Regions from separate parts of the Clostridium sp. CTA-17 genome, predicted to be linked through region 2. Evidence: predicted binding sites of a transcription regulator. Region 2 holds the regulator's gene; the other holds the start of a gene.
What was found. Region 2 encodes CtsR, which represses protease genes until heat stress. Its sites were predicted from a motif close to AAGGTCAANNAAGGTCAAAT; they were not measured.
Positions count from the first base shown of each region.

Region 1 (7,262 bases), on a different contig from region 2:
AATTCTCCATATTTACTGACAGCTGCTCCTTGAGCCATTGGATTTATAAGTGGTCTTATAAATTGTGCTTGTCCACTTAATCTTAGTGAAACTGCAGACCCAACTTCTCTAATAAATAAATAGCAACTTAAAAGTTTTCCAGTTGACATATTTTTCATATTTTTTATTAAGGTTATAGCTCTTTCTTTTAAACCAAATCTTTCACACATACCTATTACAGGTAAAGTTAGTATAAATAATGTCATGTGTCTTTGACTTACAAAAGTTGAGCCTAGTTTTTCCAATATTTCATACAAACTCATATGTGCTACTAAGCCAGTTGATAACCCTGCTACTAATACAACTGCTATAGTATCAAATTTAAGTGCGAATCCTATTATTACTATTACTATTCCTATCAGTTCCACTCTTATCTCTCCTTTTTAAATTATAATTTTATATTTATTATTTTTTTATTTTCGTATTTTAAAAATATTATAACCATAAAATTTTCAATTTTCTACAGTTTTTTATTAATATTTTATAAATTTAAAATGTTTTCATTGTTAATTTGTTTTTTATTATCATTTTATTTAAAATATATTTAAAATTACACAAAAATAAGGAACATAGATTTGTTAAACCTATGTTCCTTATAAATTTACTATATTTTATTTTCTAGAAACTATAATTTTTCCATCTACTCCATCTATTAAAGCAACAGATCCATCATAAATTTCTCCTGCAATTATCTTCTTAGCTATTTCAGTTTCTAAGACATTACTTATATATCTCTTTAATGGTCTAGCTCCATATACTGGGTCATATCCTTCTTCAGCTAATATTTCCTTAGCTTTGTCAGTAACTTCAAGAGTTATATTTCTTTCTCTTAATCTATTTTCAACGTCTCTTAAGAAGATATCTATTATTTTCTTGATTCCTTCACTGCTTAAAGGTCTAAACATTATGATATCATCTACTCTGTTTAAGAATTCTGGTTTGAATCTTAACTTCATTTCATTCATAACATTTTCTCTAATATCATCTTCTATACCTTCATTAGATTTATTTTCTAATAAGTATCCACTACCTATATTAGAAGTCATGATTATTATAGTATTTTTAAAATCAACAGTTTTACCTTTATTATCTGTTAATCTACCATCATCTAATATTTGAAGGAATAAGTTAAATACATCATCATGTGCTTTTTCTATTTCATCAAATAATATTACTGAATATGGGTTTCTTCTAACAGCTTCTGTTAATTGTCCCCCTTCTTCATATCCTACATATCCTGGAGGAGGTCCTATTAATCTAGATACTGCATGTTTTTCCATATATTCAGACATATCTATTCTTACTATATTGTCTTCACTATCAAATAAATTTCTAGCTAAAGTTTTTGCAAGCTCTGTTTTACCAACTCCAGTAGGTCCTAAGAATATAAATGATCCTATTGGTTTTCTTTCATCTTTAAGACCTGCTCTAGCTCTTATTACAGCATTAGCCACTGCAGTTGTAGCCTCATCTTGACCTATTACTCTTTCTCTTAATTCTTCTTCTAGTCTTAAAAGTTTTTCTCTTTCACTTTCAACTAGTTTTGTAACAGGAATTCCAGTCCATTTTGAGATTATTTCTGAAATTTCATTTTCAGTAACTTCTTCTTTTAATAAAGCATTTTCATTGTCTTTTTCCATACTTGCTTCTTGTTCTTTTATTTTACGCTCAAGTTCTGGAATTTTTCCATATTTAAGTTCTGCAACTTTATTTAAATCATATTCTCTTTCATATTTTTCAGCTAATCCTCTTGCTTCATCTAACTCAGCCTTTAAGTCCCTAACTGCTGAAATATGAGATTTCTCTTTTTCATATTTAATTGTCATCTCATCATTTTTATCTTGAAGTTCAGCAAGCTCTTTTTCTAAAGAAACTAATCTTTCCTTAGATGCATCATCATTTTCTTTTGATAAAGCTTCCTTTTCAGTTTCAAGCATTAAAATCTTTCTTCTTATAATGTCTAATTCAGTTGGAAGAGAATCTATTTCACTTCTTATCATAGCACCAGCTTCATCTATTAAATCTATAGCCTTATCTGGTAAATATCTATCTTGAATATATCTATGAGAAAGTTTTGCAGCAGCTACTATTGCTGAATCATGTATTCTAATTCCATGGTGAATTTCAAATCTTTCTTTTAATCCTCTTAAAATAGATACAGTTTCTTCAACTGTTGGTTCTTCAACTATTACAGGTTGGAATCTTCTTTCTAGAGCTTTATCCTTTTCTATATATTGTCTATATTCGTCAAAAGTTGTAGCTCCTATACAGTGTAACTCACCTCTTGCAAGCATTGGTTTAATTAAGTTTCCTGCATCCATTGCACCATCTGTTTTACCAGCGCCTACAATTGTATGAATTTCATCTATGAATAAAAGTATTTTTCCTTCTGAACTTTGAACTTCTTTTAAAACAGCTTTTAATCTTTCTTCAAATTCTCCTCTATATTTAGCACCAGCTATTAATGCACCCATATCTAATGAAATAATTATCTTATCCTTTAGTCCTTCTGGCACATCTCCTCTTACAATTCTTTCTGCTAATCCTTCAACTATAGCAGTTTTACCAACTCCAGGTTCCCCTATTAGTATTGGATTATTCTTAGTTTTTCTTGAAAGGATTCTAACAGCTCTTCTTATTTCTTCATCTCTTCCTATAACAGGATCTAATTTATGTTGTTTTACAAGTTCTATTAAATTAGTACCATATTTATCTAAAGCTTCATAAGTTCCTTCTGGATCTTGTGAATCCACTCTTTGACTTCCTCTAACTTCATTTAAAACTTTTAGGAATCCATCTTTAGTTATGTTATTTTTTCTTAAGATTTCTCCTACAGCTCCATTTTTATCTATATCAATCATTGCAAGCATTACATGCTCAACACTTATATATGAATCTTGAAATTGTTTTGAAATTTCTTCTGCCTTTATTAATACTTCATTTATTCTTCTTGTAGCAGTAACCCCTGATGATTGTGCTGCTTCTCCTAAAACCTTAGGCATTCTATCTATTTGAACATGAATGTCTCTTTTTAATGACTCTATGTTAACACCCATTTTTTCAAATATATTAGGAATTAAACCATCTTTTTGATTTACTAATGCTGAAAATAAGTGAATTATATCTAATTGTTGATTATTATATTTAACTGCTATTTCATAAGCATCGTTTAAGCTTTGTTGTACTCTTAATGTCATTTTATCTGCATTCATTTTATCACCTCAATATTCTCTTTTTTGTATCTTATGTAATTATAATACTATAAAAGTCAAAGAAAGTCAAAGTCTATTTTTCACTTTCAGAATTTATTAATTAGTACTGTTTTTTTCTTATAATTTATTATTAATAAATCATTTATATAATTAATATTTAATTATAAGGAGGTTTTATTAACAAATTATTCATTTTTCTAAAAGCACTTATATATAATATTATTTAAAATTACTCTATTGTTATACTTACTATATGTTGGTATTATTAAACTATACTGACTTTACTTATAAACTAACAAGGACGGTGTTTTAAATTTGGAATTAAAAGTTTTTGAATTTACAAAAGGTACTTTAGAATTACTTAAGGATATGAAAAAAGATTTGGCCTATAGCGCAAATTTGCTTGATGATTTTTTCTACTCCTTACTAGAGAACTCTTGTGAAGGATTTTTTAATATATCAACTAGAGTAAAATCTGCTTCTAGTTTAAAAGAGAAAATAATAAGACATAATTATTACATAAAATATGATTCCCCTACGGATTTATTTAGAAACCTATCTGATTTAATAGGTGTCAGAATAGAATGTAGATTTATAGAAGATGAGGAACATATATTTAAATTTATAAGAACAATATTTAATTGCACTAATGAGGATGGATTTTCTTACTCATCGCAAAATCCAAATATATTTTTAGACCTTAGAGAACATCAACCTTTAAAACAAAAAAATGGTTTTGAATTATATAGAATAGATGGATTTATTCTAAATGAAGAAGAAAAGTTTAATTTTGAACTTCAAATAAAATCTATGGTAAATAATTTTTGGGGTGAAATTGAACATAAAATCATATATAAAAACTATAATATGATTTTAGGGGATAAATTTTATAAGAATATACTTAATTCTATTAAAAACAATTTATGTTTAATCGATAATCAACTTCTAACTATATTCAACCATGTTAATTCTCACATGGATAATTCTAATGGTGTTGGATTAAAAAAAGAAGGTATTGAAATTTTACTTTCTAAAATGATATATGATATATACTCTTCTAAAGTAAAACATGATTTAGGTATATCTGTTGATTTTAGAAATGCCTGTGACATAATAATAGATTATATATTTACTAAAAACAATTGTAATACTTCTCAAGAATATTATAATACTTTTGTAAATACCTCAGTAAGATTAAACGAAGTTTTTAAGGATTCCATATCTTTTAAAAACAAATTATCCATAGGTGCTGAGCCTCTATGTTTTGACTCAGAATTTTCTAATTCAATTGGTAATAAACTTGCCCATGCTATGAATTATGATTTTCATTGGAATTTATTCTTTAAAATACTATTTCAAATAGAACCTGGTAACAATAGAGAAGATTTTTATTCATTTATAAGATACTTAAAGACTATTTTTTCTAATAGAGATTCTTATCTAAATCTTTATTTAACTTTTTCAGCGGAAGAAGTATCAGTAATAAAGGAAGATATTTTATTTTCTTTAAATAAGGCATTCTTAGAAATTGACTCTATAAAATTTATTTATAGGGATAAACTTTCTGAAATATTCAATCACATAGATGATTATGTTAAATTCCTATGTGAAGGCATAGATTCTTACGAAAATTATGCAAGTCACAAATATCTTTACACAGAATATCTTTATCTTACTATATTAAGTTCTTTTAATATGGACTTAGATAAGAATTCTATATTAGAATTTGCTAGTGAACTCAAAAATAGCAAATGTAAACTTAGAATAAGCTATAAGGGAATAAAGCTTTTAGCATCTACCCCTGAAAATTGTACTGTCAACATAAATGAACTTTTAGAACAAATATATATAAGGTAACATTTTTAGTTTATCAGTCTAATATATATTAAAAAAATTTAGACTGATAAACTTTTTTAAATACAAAGGAGGAATTCTTATGCACTTATTTTTAAATATAATATTCTTAATAAATATTGTATTTATTATTTCCATAATCTTTATTGAAAGGAGAAATCCACAAACTACTTGGGCTTGGATTTTAATATTAACCTTTCTACCCATATTAGGATTTATAATCTACATTTTATTTGGTCAAAATATTACACGTGAAAAAAACTTTAAGAGAAAAATTCTAGATGACAAAACAAAACAAAAATATTTAAATTCATTTAAGTCTAACTACAAACTAGATGATATTTCTTTAAAATATAAAGACTTAATAATGATGAACTTCAATAATGACAACTCAACCTACACTCAACGTAATGATATAGATTTATATTTTGATGCTAATAGTCTTTTTGAAGAAATGATTGATGAAATAAATAAAGCCGAAAAATTTATTCATATGGAATTTTATATTTTTAAAAGCGACGAAATAGGCAAAAAAATCTTACAAGCCCTAACTAAGAAAGCTAAAGAAGGTGTTGAAGTAAAATTACTAGTAGATTCTATTGGTAACTCTATACACAAAAAAGATATAGATAAATTAAAGGCAGCTGGTGGAGATTTTAAAATATTTTTTCCTGGCTTTTGCAAATATATAAACTTGAGAATTAACTATAGAAATCATAGAAAAATACTTATTATAGATAGCAAAGTAGCTTTTTTAGGTGGCTTTAATATAGGTGATGAGTATCTTGGAAAGGATAAAAATATTGGTTATTGGCGTGATACTCATACTAAAATAAAAGGCCTTGCTATTAATGATCTAGAAGGAAGATTCCTTTTAGATTGGAGTTATGCTAATGAATCAGATTTAGACATAGATTTAAAAAAATATTTTATAAATCCTCATTCAACTGATTTGCCAAAGAAGATTATTGGATCTCAAATAGTTTCTTCTGGTCCTGACCATACTGAACAACAAATAAAAAATGGATATTTTAAAATTATAAATTCAGCTAAGAAAAATTTATTCATACAAACTCCTTATTTTGTCCTTGATGAACCTATGCTTGAAGCTTTAAGACTTGCTGCCTTATCTGGAGTTGATGTAAAAATAATGCTACCTGGTAATCCTGATCATAAATTTATGGGATGGATAGCAAACTCTTATTTTGAATCCTTATTAAATGCTGGTGCAAAGATCTACTTATATGAAAAGGGCTTTCTTCACGCTAAAACCATAGTGGCAGACTCTTCTATATGTAGTGTAGGAACAGCTAACATGGATATAAGAAGCTTTTCTTTAAACTTTGAAAGCAATATATTTATATATAATGAAGCTATTTCAAAATCTATGGAAGAACAATTCTTTAAAGACCTAAAGGTGTGTACTAAAGTAACCCTTGAAAGTTTTGAAAAACGATCTATTATATCACGAATTGGAGAATCCATAATAAGATTAGTATCTCCTTTAATGTAGAAAAATACAGTGTATGTTTTGCCATACACTGTATTTTTTATTAATAATAAGTTACAAAACTTTAAATTATATTAATTAACCACGATTTTAAAATAATATTGATTTCTAGATATAAAAGGCTATCTTAATAATCTATTAGAATTTTATTATTTATAGTAATTCTAATTTTCTTTAAAATAAGCTTTAATATCATCACCTAACTCTACCATTATCATCTTATCCATGTTTTTATTTGCCTTTGGATAATCATATCTATAATGAGAACCTCTACTTTCTTTTCTAAGGTCAATTGCTTTTAATATAGCCTTGCATAATAATATATTATTTTCTAATCTATATGAGTTTCTTAAACTCTCCATATTTACTTCTTTCTTATATACAAACCCCTTAGATATTTCCTCTAATTTTAAAAGTGAATTTTTAACACCTACTTCACTTTTTTCTATCATTGCATTTTTAAACATAATTTCTTGAACTTCTAAAATAAGATCCTCTGCTCCTTCTATTTCATAAACTTCAAATTCTACTTCTTCTTTTTCACTTAAACCTTTACTAGAAGCATATCTACTAGCACTTTTTCCAGCTATTTTACCAAAAACAAGACCATTTGCTGTAGATAATCCCCCTATTCTGTCTGCACCATG
Region 1 covers NZ_BAAABF010000002.1:226,548-233,809, reverse strand. The annotation lists gene ACYUCG_RS05345 (DUF969 domain-containing protein) at 1-407, opposite strand, end outside; gene clpB (ATP-dependent chaperone ClpB) at 651-3,251, opposite strand; gene ACYUCG_RS05335 (GTP pyrophosphokinase) at 3,567-5,108, shown strand; gene cls (cardiolipin synthase) at 5,188-6,618, shown strand; gene ACYUCG_RS05325 (FAD-binding protein) at 6,780-7,262, opposite strand, start outside.
Region 1: the regulator CtsR is predicted to act here: its motif matches at 3,304-3,323, upstream of clpB (ATP-dependent chaperone ClpB).

Region 2 (7,262 bases):
AGTTCAAGAATAATATTATTAAAGATCATCTTCGGATGATCTTTTTTTTGCAGCTTTAGGCTGCTTTTTTTATTTTAAAGTAAATTTTGAATAAATGTAGGAGAGTGTTGGAAAAATATAATATAAAAAATGGTAGGAAGGGTGAGTGATTTGAAACTAAAGGATTTAAGAGTTCTAGAGGGGAGAAATATAAAGGGAGAAGAAAATCTTATATTTATAGACATAGAGGAATCTGAAAGAAAAAGATTATATTGGTTAATAAGTGATTATGAGTTCATATGCAGAAAGATGAATATTGAAGGTACCTTAAAAGAGGCTATATATAATGAGTTTGGAGGATGTGCGTGGTTAACTTACTCTAATAAGGAATTAGCTTTATTTATAATTGAAAGCTTAATAGAGGGAGTAAGTGCAGATAAATTATTAAATGAAGCTGTAGCTAAAAAGCAACGTATTTGGGAATATAACTTATTAGAAGAGTGTTCTAAGAAAAAAATAGACTTCTTTAAAGAGGATGATGAGATAATAGTAGGATATGGAGTGAATTCTAAGAGAATAAGTAAAGAGGATTATGAAAATAAAAATTATAATCTGGATTTAATAAATAATGGAGTTATTCCTATAGTGTCCATAACAGGAACTAATGGAAAAACATCTACTTCAAGATTAATATACAAAGGTTTTGAGAATTTAGGGTATTTCTCTGGATTGGCTATGACTGGTGGAATAATTATAAATAATGAGTTTGTAAAAAAGGGAGATACTACAGGATTTTATAGTGCTAAAAAGGTTCTTACAAATCCACAGGTTGAAATTGGGGTTTTAGAGACTGCTAGAGGCGGTATTTTAAGAAAGGGATTAGGATTTAAGAATTCTAAGGTTGCCATAATAACATCCTTAGCAGAGGACCACATAGGGGTAGATGGTATAAAAGATATTAATGATTTATTAGATATAAAACTAATTACAACTAGAGAGGTTTTACCGGAAGGAAAAGTAATAATAAAGGCAGAACCAAAGCTATATGAAGTTCTACAGACAAAAGAAAATTTAGTTTTATTTAATTCTAAAAAGAATGAATATATTGAAAAACACATGAAAAATGGTAAGGAAGCTTGGTTTGTAGAGGATAAAAATGTAATATTTTTCGATGGTAAAGATAAAAATATAATTTCTAATATAAAAGATTTTAAGTTTACTCATGATGGTAATTCAAAAACTAATATAAATAATATTTTGGTATCTATAGCTGCTATATATGAAGTACATAAAAATTTAAAGGAAGTAGTGGATTCCTTAAAAAATATAGAGTGTGATGTCTATAACAATATTGGAAGACAAAACATAATTGAACTTGAAAATTTTAAGATTATATTGGACTATGGTCATAATCCAGAAGCCTTTGAGGAATTATTTTACCTAGCTAATAAGATCAAAAGAAATAAGATAATTTCTATAGTTTCATCACCTGGGGATAGACTTGATGAATACATAAAAGAATTAGGAAGAATAGCAGGTGAAAATTCAGATACTATTATAATAAAAGAAACCTTTGATAGAAGGGGAAGAGAGGAACTAGAAATAACTAATTTAATAAAAAGTGGGATAAATGAAATTGAAAATAAATCAGTAGAAGTATTATCAATAATAGATGAAGAAGAAGCTATCAAAAAGGCAATATCAATGGCCAAAGAAGGAGACATTATAGTAGATTTTACTCAACATTTAGATGTAGTAATCCCTGTTATAAATAAATACCTACCTAATCATGGAAAAGAAATTATAGAGGTTGATTTAGAAGACTTTCATTAAGAAAAAGACTATATCAAATTCCTAAGTAATGGAGTTTGCATATAGTCTTTTATATCATATCTTCGGAAGTTAGCTCTAATATTTTTATTGTAGTATTTTCAGGAAGTGATTCAGAATTTACTGATAAAACCTGATCATGAGTTATTTTAAAACCTTTCATTTCCATTAGAAATTTATCTACAGTATTTAAATAGAAACTTAATTTTGCAGTTTTATAATGCATTGGAATAACGTAACCAGGATTTATATCTAGGATTACCTTTTTCAGATTTTCTACAGAAATAGTTAAATGTTCTCCTACAGGAACAAATAATATATCTATATGTCCTAGTTGTTTTATAACTTTAGAAGAAAGTATATGTCCTAAATCTCCTAAATGACAAAGTGTTATGTCATCACAAAGAATTTTAAATATGAAGTTTTTATCACGTTTTAATCCAAAGCAATCATCATGAAAAGATAAATATGATTTAACTTTGCAAAAGGTATTTTGATAATCAACTAAGTCTGTTAATACTTTTGCTTCATCATTAATGTATTTTGTACAATTATGATCGAAGTGCATATGACTTATAGTAACTAAGTCCACATCACCTTTATAGGGAATATATCCTATATCTATATCAAATGGGTCCATTAATATACGTTTTCCAAGATTAGTTTTTATTAAAAAACAAGAATGACCTAACCAATAAATATTCATTAAAAATCCTCCTATAAAAATTATTTATATTATTGACACATATAATATAAATAAACATAAAATATAAGAATAATTTATTTGAATTGAATTTATTTAAGGAGATTTAAATAAAAATAATAGATGAATAAGTGTATTACATTGATTAAGTATGTCAAATGTATTAATATATATTGTGTATTAAGGTCAGTAAAGGTCAAATTTTGAGGAGTGATATATATGGCTAAATTGTCAGATTCAATAGAATATTTTCTAAAGGATTTATTAGACCAAACAGAAGATAACAATTTAATAATAAGAAGAAATGAGTTAGCTGATAAGTTTAAGTGTGCACCATCACAGATAAATTATGTTTTAACAACTAGATTTACCTATGAAAAAGGATATTTAATTGAAAGTAGAAGAGGTGGTGGTGGATACATTGTAATAAAAAAAGTAATTCATGAAGTTCATGCTGATAGAAGAGATTTAATTTATGATGAGATAGGTACAGGGATTACATACCATAATGCAGCTGCCATTGTAGATAATTTACTTGAACATAATATCATAGATGAGAAAGCAGCAAATCTTACTAAGGTTGCAATAAATGATAGAACCCTTCAGAGTTCTAAGAATATAAATGAAACAAGGGCAGATATTTTTAAGGCTTTGCTTATGGTATTGCTTAAGTAATTTATGGGAGTTGAAAATTTTGCTTTGTGAGAGTTGTAATAAAAATAATGCAACAATACAATTATTAAAAAGTACTAAGGGGAAAAAAGAAAGCTTAATGCTTTGTGATAAATGTGCAATTGAAATAATGAGCCTTGCACTAGAAGATGAGGAGATAAATTTAGAAGATTTTTTATTAGATTTAAATACTTATATAGAGTGCATTGAAGAGAGGGTTAAGGATAAAGCTTTAGTATGTAAAAATTGTGGAACAAGATTTTCTGATTTTGAAGAGGATAATTTCCTAGGGTGTGAAAAATGCTATGAAGTATTTAAAAATAGAATAATATTTTTATTAAATTTAGAAGAAGCAGAGATAAATCATAGAGGGAAACAACCTAAAACAATAAAAAAGGACTTAAAGAAATTAGAAATCTTAAATTTACAAGAAAAATTAAAAATTAATATACTAAAAGAGGAATATGAAGAAGCTATTATTACTAAGAAAAAAATACATGATTTAAAAGAGAGTATAAGGGAGGATAGTAATAGTGGTTCAATGGATTAGCCCCTTAGATAATAGCATAGTAATTGCATCAAAAGTTAAAATCTTAAGAAACATAAAAGGAATTAAATTCACTAAGCTATTAAATGAAGAGGAATTTAATGATCTTTTAAGTATGGTTTTAGGACGCTTGAAAGAGATTGATATTTTGGATAAATGTTATGTAGTTAAATTAAAAGACGGTGAAGAAAAAATAATAGATTACTACAAAGAAAATTTTGGTTTAATAAAATACTTTGAAAATAAGGATAATCTTATTTTTATAATGAATAAAAATGGAGAATTTAATATATTACTGAATGAAGAAGAGCATATTGGGATAGAATGTACAAATAGTGGATTAAGTTTAAGAGAAGTGTATTCTCAAGCAGATAAATTAGATGACTTAATTGAAGAAAAAATACACTATTCCTTTGATTCTGAATTAGGATACTTAACATCAAATATAAAAAATTTAGGAGCAGCTTTAAGAGCAAAGGTATTTATACACCTACCACTTTTAAGTTCAAAGAATTTAATAAGAATAATAAAAAAATCTTTGAAGGAAGAAGGAATTACTCTAAAGAGTATATACAATTCAGGAAATAAAGATATTGGCAATATTTATGAAGTATCTAATATGGAGACTTTAGGAATGTCAGAAAAAGATATTTTAGATTCTCTTATATCTATTACTAATAAATTAATTTTAAGAGAGAAAAACCAAAGAGATAATCTTTCAGAGGATGAGTATATTGAATTAAAAGAGGATATTTTAAGAGCCTTAGGAATTTTGAGAAATACCTATTCAATAGATAGGGATGAAGCTTTAAAATATTTATCTTATGTAAGATTAGGAGTTGAGTTAGGAATTATAGAAGATCTTACTTTAAAATCAATAAATTCTGCTATGATTGAAATTCAACCTGATATTATAAATAACTCATTAATTAAAAGGAGAGATATACAAAGTTTAAAAATAGAAAGAGCCAAAATTATTAGAAATGCTTTAAACACATAATTATAGGGTATTGGGAGGTAAAAGATGCGTCTTGATAATTTTAATGAAAATTCCAAAATAGTAATCAATAAGGGAAAAGAAAGTTCTTTAATGCTAAAACATGGCTATATGGGAACAGAGCACTTATTAATAGGATTAATTAATGAAAATGGACAATGTTCTAAAATTTTGGAAGAGAGCAATGTAACTGAAGAAAAGGTACTTAGTTTTATTAAGCTATATGTTGGAATTGGAGAGGTAAATTATAGTTTAGATGAGGTGCCTTTTACACCTAGATGCAAAAAGATTTTAGATAGAAGTGTTGAAATTGCTAATGAATATGGTCATAGTATTTCAAGACCAGAACACATATTATCAGCCTTAATAAAAGAAAAAGAAGGTGTAGCTAATTTAATTCTAACTAAAATAGTAAAAAATGATATAAAAAATATAAGTGATAAGTTAAATAACATATTAGGTAGAATTCCAAGTAAGGAAAGTAGAAGTGTTAAAGAAAAGGAAAAACCAAAAAGAAAAGATACGCCTACATTAAATCTTTATGGTATAAATTTAATAGAAAAGGCAGATAAAAATAAACTTGATCCTGTAATAGGAAGAAAAGATGAAACTCAAAGACTTTTAGAAATACTTTGTAGAAGAATGAAAAATAATCCTTGTTTAATAGGAGAACCTGGAGTAGGAAAAACTGCAGTTGTGGAAGGATTAGCTCAAAGGATCTTATTAGGTGAAGTACCAGATATTATTAAGGATAAAAGAATATTTACATTAGATGTTACTTCTATGTTAGCTGGGGCAAAATATAGAGGAGAATTTGAGGAAAGACTTAAAAAGGTTCTAAATGAGGTAAAAGATTCAGATGATATAATACTCTTTATAGATGAAATGCATAATATTGTTGGTGCTGGTGGAGCAGAAGGTGCTATAGATGCATCAAATATATTAAAACCAGCTTTAGCAAGAGGTGAAATACAATGTATAGGTGCAACAACAACTGATGAATATAGAAAAAATATAGAAAAGGATTCTGCTTTAGAGAGAAGATTCCAACCAGTAGTTGTAAAAGAGCCTAGTAAAGAAGATTCCGTATTAATACTAAAGGGATTAAGAGAAAAGTATGAAGTACATCACAATGTAAAATTAACAGATGAAGCTATAGAGGCAGCTGTTAATTTATCAAGTAGATATATAACAGATAGATTTCTACCTGACAAGGCAATAGATCTAATAGATGAGGCGGCAGCAAAGGTAAGAATAGAAAGTATGATTGTTCCTCCTAGACTTTTTAAGCAGGAAGAATTAATAGCTAACTTGAAAATTGAAAAAGAAGAAGCTATAAAATTACAGGATTTTGAATTAGCAGCAAAGTTAAGAGATGAAGAATTAATGTTACAGGAAGAACTTGAGCGAGATAAAGAACTTTGGAGAGAAGAAAATTACAATAAAATATACGAAGTTAATAAAGAACATATTGCAAAGGTTGTTTCAAAGTGGACTCAGATACCAGTAGAAAGGCTTACAGAGAAAGAATCAAGTAGACTTCTTAAGCTAGAAGAAAAGCTTAGTAAAAGAGTTATAGGACAATTAGAAGCAATAAGAACCATATCTAAAGCTGTAAGAAGATCAAGGGTAGGTCTTAAAGATCCTAAAAGGCCTATTGGATCATTTGCTTTTTTAGGACCTACTGGGGTAGGAAAAACAGAGCTTTGTAAGGCTTTAGCAGAGGCTATGTTTGGTGATGAGAATAAATTTATTAGGCTTGATATGTCTGAATATATGGAAAAGCATGGTGTATCTAGACTTATTGGAGCTCCTCCAGGATATGTAGGATATGAAGAGGGAGGACAACTTACAGAAAAGGTAAGAAGAAATCCTTACTCAGTAATACTTTTTGATGAAATAGAAAAAGCACATCCAGATATATTTAATGTTCTTCTTCAAATATTAGAAGATGGTGTTCTTACAGATGGAAAAGGTAAAACAGTAGATTTTAAGAATACAATAATTATAATGACTTCAAATATTGGAGCAGATAAATTAGATAAGAAAAATGCAGTTGGATTTAGTGCTAAAGAGGATAAGGAACGAGATTATGATAAAATGAAAGGAATTATGTTAGAAGAGCTTAAACAGAATTTCAAACCGGAATTTGTAAATAGGTTAGATGACATAGTTGTATTCCATAGTCTAGAAAAGGATCATCTTTTAAAAATTGTTGATCTTATGATATGTTCCTTAAAAGAAAGATTAAATGATTTACAACTTTCTTTGAACTTTTCTCAAGAGTGTAAAGAATTTTTAGTTAAAAAGGGCACTGAATTAAAATATGGAGCACGTCCACTTAGAAGAGTTATAACTAAATATATTGAAGATAGATTAAGCGAAGAACTTTTAAGTGGAAATATATTAAGAGGATCACAAGTAGATGTTTTCTTAGAAGATGATGTTGTAAAATTCAAAAAAACTATTTGATTATAATGTTAAATAAGGTTATATATGGTAAAATATATATAATCTTATTTTTTATATTAAAA
Region 2 covers NZ_BAAABF010000014.1:18,184-25,445, reverse strand. The annotation lists gene ACYUCG_RS14635 (DUF362 domain-containing protein) at 1-13, shown strand, start outside; gene ACYUCG_RS14630 (Mur ligase family protein) at 130-1,812, shown strand; gene ACYUCG_RS14625 (MBL fold metallo-hydrolase) at 1,862-2,515, opposite strand; gene ACYUCG_RS14620 (CtsR family transcriptional regulator) at 2,732-3,187, shown strand; gene ACYUCG_RS14615 (hypothetical protein) at 3,207-3,734, shown strand; gene ACYUCG_RS14610 (protein arginine kinase) at 3,718-4,731, shown strand; gene ACYUCG_RS14605 (ATP-dependent Clp protease ATP-binding subunit) at 4,756-7,200, shown strand.